DNA from 3 places in the Marinomonas sp. 5E14-1 genome. Region 3 is predicted to be linked to each of the others. Evidence: predicted binding sites of a transcription regulator. Region 3 holds the regulator's gene; each other region holds the start of a gene.

The links. The regulator FNR, encoded in region 3, switches genes on or off when oxygen is low (the NO sensors DNR and NnrR bind a similar motif). The targets are predictions, from matches to a motif close to TTGATNTANATCAA.
Region 1: a site for FNR is predicted at 1,398-1,411, ahead of yegQ (tRNA 5-hydroxyuridine modification protein YegQ). Genes of this name have one in related genera too.
Region 2: a site for FNR is predicted at 550-563, ahead of ABFY09_RS08020 (cytochrome ubiquinol oxidase subunit I). Genes of this name have one in related genera too.

Annotation. Positions count from the first base shown of each region.
Region 1 is NZ_JBDXMW010000003.1:110,341-112,618, reverse strand. It holds gene yegQ (tRNA 5-hydroxyuridine modification protein YegQ) at 1-1,301, opposite strand, end outside; gene ppsA (phosphoenolpyruvate synthase) at 1,529-2,278, opposite strand, start outside.
Region 2 is NZ_JBDXMW010000007.1:49,885-52,162, forward strand. It holds gene ABFY09_RS08015 (XRE family transcriptional regulator) at 74-388, shown strand; gene ABFY09_RS08020 (cytochrome ubiquinol oxidase subunit I) at 825-2,278, shown strand, end outside.
Region 3 is NZ_JBDXMW010000004.1:216,474-218,751, forward strand. It holds gene ABFY09_RS05390 (adenine phosphoribosyltransferase) at 1-445, opposite strand, end outside; gene fnr (fumarate/nitrate reduction transcriptional regulator Fnr) at 464-1,228, opposite strand; gene hemN (oxygen-independent coproporphyrinogen III oxidase) at 1,250-2,278, opposite strand, start outside.

The DNA.
Region 1 (2,278 bases), on a different contig from region 3:
GATGCATCGATACCTTGAGGGCAAGGAATACTAACGATGTGACCACTGCCCTTGGCAACGTCGATGGCTCGTCCTTGTTTATCGTTTAGTTCCGCCAAATGAAAATTTACATTACCTTTCGGTGTCATAAGCTCTAATGAGTCGCCGACACTAAAACGGTTTTTCACTTCTAGGGTGAGAGCGTTGTTGTTAGTTGAGATCACTTCACCAACGAATTGTTGGTGCTCGCTGATGGAGTTGCCTGTGTCATAGTTTTGCATTTCCACATGACGATGGCGTTGTAAAAAGCCGTCTGTATAACCTCGGTGAGCTAGGTTTTCCAAAGTGTTCATCAATTGATTGTCGAAGCCTTTTCCTACAACAGCATCGTTGATTGCTTGACGATAGACTTGCGCAGTTCTGGCGCAGTAGTAAAAAGACTTAGTGCGGCCTTCGATTTTTAACGAATGAATGCCCATTTTCACTAAACGATCAACGTGTTGAATAGCGCGTAAATCTTTTGAATTCATGATGTAAGTGCCGTGTTCGTCTTCAAAAGCGGGCATGTATTCATCGGGGCGACCACGCTCTTGTAGCAAGTAGAGCTGATCCGTTGGCTCTTGAATTTGTACTGCAGAGGTTTGAGTTTGAGAGTGTGTAGAAGAATCGCTGCTGGCGATAATCTGTCCGACCTCGTCTTGTTTAGCGTCGTGAGCATTATATTGCCAACGGCAAGCATTAGTACAAGCGCCTTGGTTAGGGTCGCGTTTGTTCATATAACCAGATAGCAGGCAACGGCCAGAATACGCCATACACAAAGCCCCATGTACAAAGACTTCGAGCTCCATATCAGGCACTTTCAGACGGATTTCTTCGATTTCATCTAAAGACAATTCACGAGATAAGATGACGCGGGAAATACCTTGTTGCTGCCAAAATTTCACCGTTGCCCAATTCACCGCATTGGCTTGTACCGACAGATGAATTTGTTGATCTGGAAAAGCTTCTCGAACCATCATGATCAATCCTGGATCTGACATGATCAGCGCGTTTGGATTGAGTTTGATGACAGGCTCTAAATCTTGAATATAGGTTTTTAATTTGGCGTTATGGGGTGCAATGTTACTCACCACATAAAGCTTTTTGCCTAAATTATGAGCTTCGTTAATGCCTATTTCCAGTTTTTCCAAGTCAAATTCATTATTGCGCACACGAAGAGAATAGCGCGGTTGCCCTGCATAAACAGCATCGGCGCCGTATGCAAAAGCATAACGCATATTTTTTAATGAACCGGCTGGAGACAATAATTCTGGCGTAAACATAGCACTCACTGATCGACGAAAAAAACGCGCAGTTTACCTGACCATTGATTCAACTCAAGTCGTGTTGATGGGATTGTCTGTTTAACTCATTGTGGTTTGATTTAGGTCAAATTCTTATGGTATTGAGAGCAAAAAAATGCATTTTTGAAAGGTGTTTTAGGTAAAAAAAAGCCCCGCAAGTGCAGGGCCATAAACTAGAGAGTAGCTAAGGAAGCCACGCGCTGTTGCTACACAGCATTCTGATCTAATGAAGTCGATTTCAATACTTCATCAAGATGCAGCCAGGTTTCGACAACGGTGTCAGGATTAAGAGACATGCTCTCAATGCCCTGAGCCACAAGCCAATCTGCGAAGTCGGCGTGGTCAGATGGGCCTTGCCCACAGATTCCCACGTATTTTCCTTGTTCACGGCAAGCTTGTATCGCCATCGTTAGCAGTTTTTTCACTGCTAGATTTCGTTCATCGAATTTGTCTGCGATTAAACCTGAATCGCGGTCAAGTCCGAGGGTTAATTGGGTTAAGTCGTTTGAACCGATTGAGAAACCGTCGAAGTATTGGAGGAACTCATCCGCTAATAATGCATTCGATGGCAACTCGCACATCATGATGACTTTCAAGTCATTCTCGCCACGAGCTAAACCTTGTTCAGCAAGCAGATCGGTTACCTGTTGTGCTTCTTCTAATGTACGTACAAATGGAATCATGATTTGCACGTTGGTTAATCCCATTTCATTTCGAACTCGGCGAATGGCTTCACATTCTAGGGCGAAACAATCGCGGAAAGAATCGTCGATGTAACGAGCCGCACCACGAAAACCAAGCATTGGATTTTCTTCGTCTGGCTCGAACAAAGGGCCGCCAACAAGGTTATGGTATTCGTTCGATTTAAAGTCAGATAAGCGCACGATGACGGGCTTTTGCGAGAAAGAGCAAGCCAATGTAGCAACGCCTTCAACCAGTTTGTCGACGTAAAACTC
Region 2 (2,278 bases), on a different contig from region 3:
ATTACTTCAATAGCTTATGTAACCCTCAAATAGGTCATATAATTCAACTGGGATCAAACGTTGGAGGTACAACATGGCACTTAAATTTTACGATAGCTCTTTTCATGCAACCCACGACAATGAAACGGCAAGCAAGATAGCAATGAAAATAGACCTCTCCATCATGCTATCAAATTTGATAAAGGAACAAGGCTGGACTCAAAAAGTAGCCGCTGAAAGGTTAGGTATTCAGCAATCGAGAGTATCTGATTTGAAAAATGCAAAAATTGAAAAATTTACCATTGATGCAATGTTCGACATGCTAGATGTTTTAGGTTTTCGTACTCAAATGACGATGCCTTCATTGCATGAAGCTTCTATAGCTATTTCAAAGGTGCAAGAGGCTTAAAAACAGAGAAAGCCATGTAATTACAATGCCCGCCTAATCCCGCCGCCCACCAATCAATAGTATGTCCTATTAATTAACTTCATGACCATTTAATCGCATCCCATGCGACCTTAACTCAAGAAGCAACAATTCAAAAAAAGCCTACGACGCTGCAATTGGAATTGATCTAGCTCAAGACTAAACATTACTTCCTTAAATTTCCGCACAACAATGCCCACTAAGCGCATTGTGTTTGTTTCGTTCTTATTTCTTCCAATCTCTTTATCTTGATCTAACGCAATGTTTTGAAGTGACGGAGCATAGATAATCTCGCCTTATAGTAGCCTCAGATGGGTGAGGCTACGGTGGACGTTAGATAATAAGAACACTCAATTAAATGACCTTAAGTGTCTACAAGCGTCTTTTTTCTCAATCAAAATGAATGGGTTGAAGTTATATGATTAACGAAGCTGTAGTCGAGTTATCGCGCTTTCAGTTTGCTTTCACGGCTCTGTACCACTATTTGTTTGTCCCTTTGACGTTGGGGATGGCTTTCTTGTTGGCAATCATGGAGTCAGTCTATGTGATTACTGGCAAGCAAGTTTACAAAGACATGGTGAAGTTCTGGGGCAAATTATTCGGTATTAACTTTGCGTTGGGTGTGACAACAGGTTTGACGATGGAGTTCCAATTCGGGACAAATTGGTCTTACTATTCTCATTATGTTGGCGATATTTTTGGTGCGCCCTTGGCCATCGAAGGCTTAATGGCGTTTTTCCTAGAGTCTACTTTAGTGGGGTTGTTTTTCTTTGGCTGGGATCGCTTAAGCAAGGTAAAACACTTAATGGTGACGTGGGGCGTCGCATTAGGCTCTAACTTATCCGCATTATGGATCTTGATCGCTAATGGCTGGATGCAAAACCCAATTGGATCAGAATTCAACTACGAAACCATGCGCATGGAATTAGTGGATTTTAGCGCTTTGATCTTCAACCCAGTCGCTCAGGTGAAATTTGTTCACACGGTTTCTGCAGGTTACACAACAGGTGCCATGTTTGTATTGGTTATTTCTAGCTACTACTTATTAAAAGGCCGCGATCTTGCGTTTGCTCGTCGTTCTTTTGCCATCGCGTCTGCGTTCGGTCTAGCGTCTGTCTTGAGTGTTATTTTACTCGGTGACGAATCTGGCTACGAAATTGGTGAAGTACAAAAAGTAAAATTGGCGGCTATTGAAGCGGAATGGGAAACTCAGGAAGCACCAGCGGACTTCACCTTGATCGCTTTTCCAAATCAAGCGCTTCAAGAGAACGAATACGCGATCAAAATCCCTGGTTTGATGGGGCTTATTGCGACGCGCTCTCTTGATACCGAAGTTGAAGGTATTAAAGAACTGAAAGAGCACAATCGTCAGCGCATCATTAATGGTATTTACGCCAACCAATTGCTTGAACAACTGCGAGATGGCTCAACAGACCCAATCGTAAAATCGAACTTTGATAAAGTAAAAGACGACCTTGGTTACGGCTTACTCGTAACCGCGTTCAATGACGACATGAACAAGGTGACGTCCGAAGAAATCGACCAAGCGGTGGAATATTCTATTCCTCAAGTAGCGCCTTTGTTCTTTGCGTTCCGCATCATGGTGGGTTGTGGCTTCTTGATGTTGTTTGTCTTTGCTGCGGCTTTCTACCAAAACGCCCGTCGTCGTATTGGCAACAATCCAATGTTCTTGAAATTCATCGTGTTGTGTTTGCCACTTCCTTGGATTGCCAATGAAGCGGGCTGGTTTGTGGCCGAATACGGTCGTCAGCCTTGGGCGATTGGTGAAATTTTACCGGTTCATGTGGCGGTTTCTAGCTTAACCGCGACGGAAATTTGGATCAGTCTTGCAGGCTTCGGATTGCTTTATAC
Region 3 (2,278 bases):
CCTCTTTGATTGTTGCACCTTGTCCAGTTAGTAATTTAATAGCTGCAAACAAAGTGCCGCCAGTTGCAATTAAATCATCAAACAAAAGTACATTATTACCTGCTTTTACCGCTCCTTCTTGTATTTCAAGCTCAGCTTCTCCGTATTCCAAAGCGTAAGCTTGAGAAACAGTCTTACCTGGAAGTTTTCCTTTCTTGCGAATAAGGATAAGAGGCTTTTGCAACTCATAAGCCAATACTGCAGCAATTAAAAAACCACGAGCATCAATACAAGCAATATGAGAAATATCAGAAGACATATAGCGGTGAACGTAAGCATCAACGACCATCCTCATTCCTTTAGGGTCACTAAAGATAGGAGTAATATCACGGAAGCTGATGCCTTCTTTTGGCCAGTCTTCTACTGTTTGGATTAGTGATTTAACATAAAAATCATCGTAGAGCATATGCAGTAACGCCTTAATTTATCGAATGTTGGCGATTTTACCACAATCACTCGCAATCCCAACGAGTTTTTGCATTTCAGGGAAATTGACTATCTCAATTTCTTTACCATCAACATGGATTAACTCATTTTTTTGAAAACGCGTGATCACTCGACTCACAGTTTCAACTGCTAAGCCTAGGTAGTTTCCTATCTCTCCACGAGACATAGAAAGTCGAAACGCACTGGCAGAGTAGCCACGCTTTTTAAACCTATTGGACAGATTTAATAAGAAAGATGCGACTTTTTCATCCGCATTTTTCTTGCCTAGCAAGACCATCATTTGTTGATCATCCGATATTTTTCGACTCATTACCTTAAACAACTGGTGCCTCAAAGAAGGAATCTGAGTAGATAGCTCTTCTAAATGAGTAAAAGGGATCTCACAAACCGTTGTAGTCTCAAGTGCCTTGGCAGAAACTGGGTAGGTATCTGAATCCACACCACTTAAGCCAACCAATTCACTAGGGCAATAAAAACCTGTAATCTGCTCTTCACCAACGGACGTTATGTTAAACGTTTTTAGTGTGCCTGAGCGTACAGCATAAACAGAATCAAATTTTTCACCTTGGCGAAATAAAAAGTCACCTTTTTTAAGTGGCTTTTTACGTTCAATAATTTGATCTAGTTTATTGATGTCCTCATCAGCTAGAGCGATCGGAAGGCAAAGTGCACTTAAGCTACAATTCTGACATTGAGACGTAAGTGTACTGTTAAACCGTGTCTGTGCGTGTGTTGCTGACATGTGAATCTCCCTGACCTGATGTTATATAACTTTTGAGTATTTTATATTGTTGTTTAGGTACTTATCGAAAATCATACAAATACAGCGAATAAGTAATCTACCACGTTCTGTCACTCGGATAATGGTCTGCATTCCATTATCCTGCATTTCAATCATACCGTCTTCAATCATTGAGGTAAGATTATCTACCTCTTTTGAGAAATATTCAAAAAATCTAATATTATTTTTTTGCTCAATTATCGTAGTATTTAACTCAAATTGAGAAATAAGGGTCATAATAACCTGATGCCGAATACGGTCATCAGAATTACTGATATAGCCTCGACTAATAGCCAATTGGCCTTTTTCAATACTGCTTCGATATAGGTTTAAATCAGTATGGTTTTGAATGTACACACCACTCAGGTCGCTGATAGCAGAAACACCAAATGCCACTAAATCAGTTCCGGCATGAGTTGTATAGCCTTGGAAATTTCTCTGCAATAAGCCCTGTTTCTGTGCTTTTGCAAGGTTGTCATCAGGCTTTGCAAAGTGATCCATTCCTATGTACACGTAACCCGAATCTATAAGGTATTCAATGCTCATTCTCAGTAATTGCACTTTGATACTTGGAATAGGAAGGCTTTCTTCCGATATTCGTTTTTGCGATCTAAACCTTTCAGGTAGATGGGCATAATTAAACAGAGAAATGCGATCGGGCGATAATGCAATAACCTTATCTAGAGTGTCCCTGAAGCCCTCAATGGATTGATAGGGAAGACCGTAAATCAAATCGAAGTTTATAGATTTTATATTTATTGCGCGGGCGTCTTCGACCAGCTGAGAAACGGTTTCAAGAGATTGAACTCGATGGATCGCCTCTTGTACTTTTCTGTCAAAGTCTTGAACGCCAATGCTAATTCGATTTATGCCCATGTCAGTTAGCAATTTTAACTTAGAGGAGGTTATTTCTCTCGGGTCAATTTCGATGCTGTAATCTTGTGAGCCATCATTCACTAGATTGAAATACTGGTTTATTGTTTTGAATAAATCTCTAATTAGCTCCTCTGT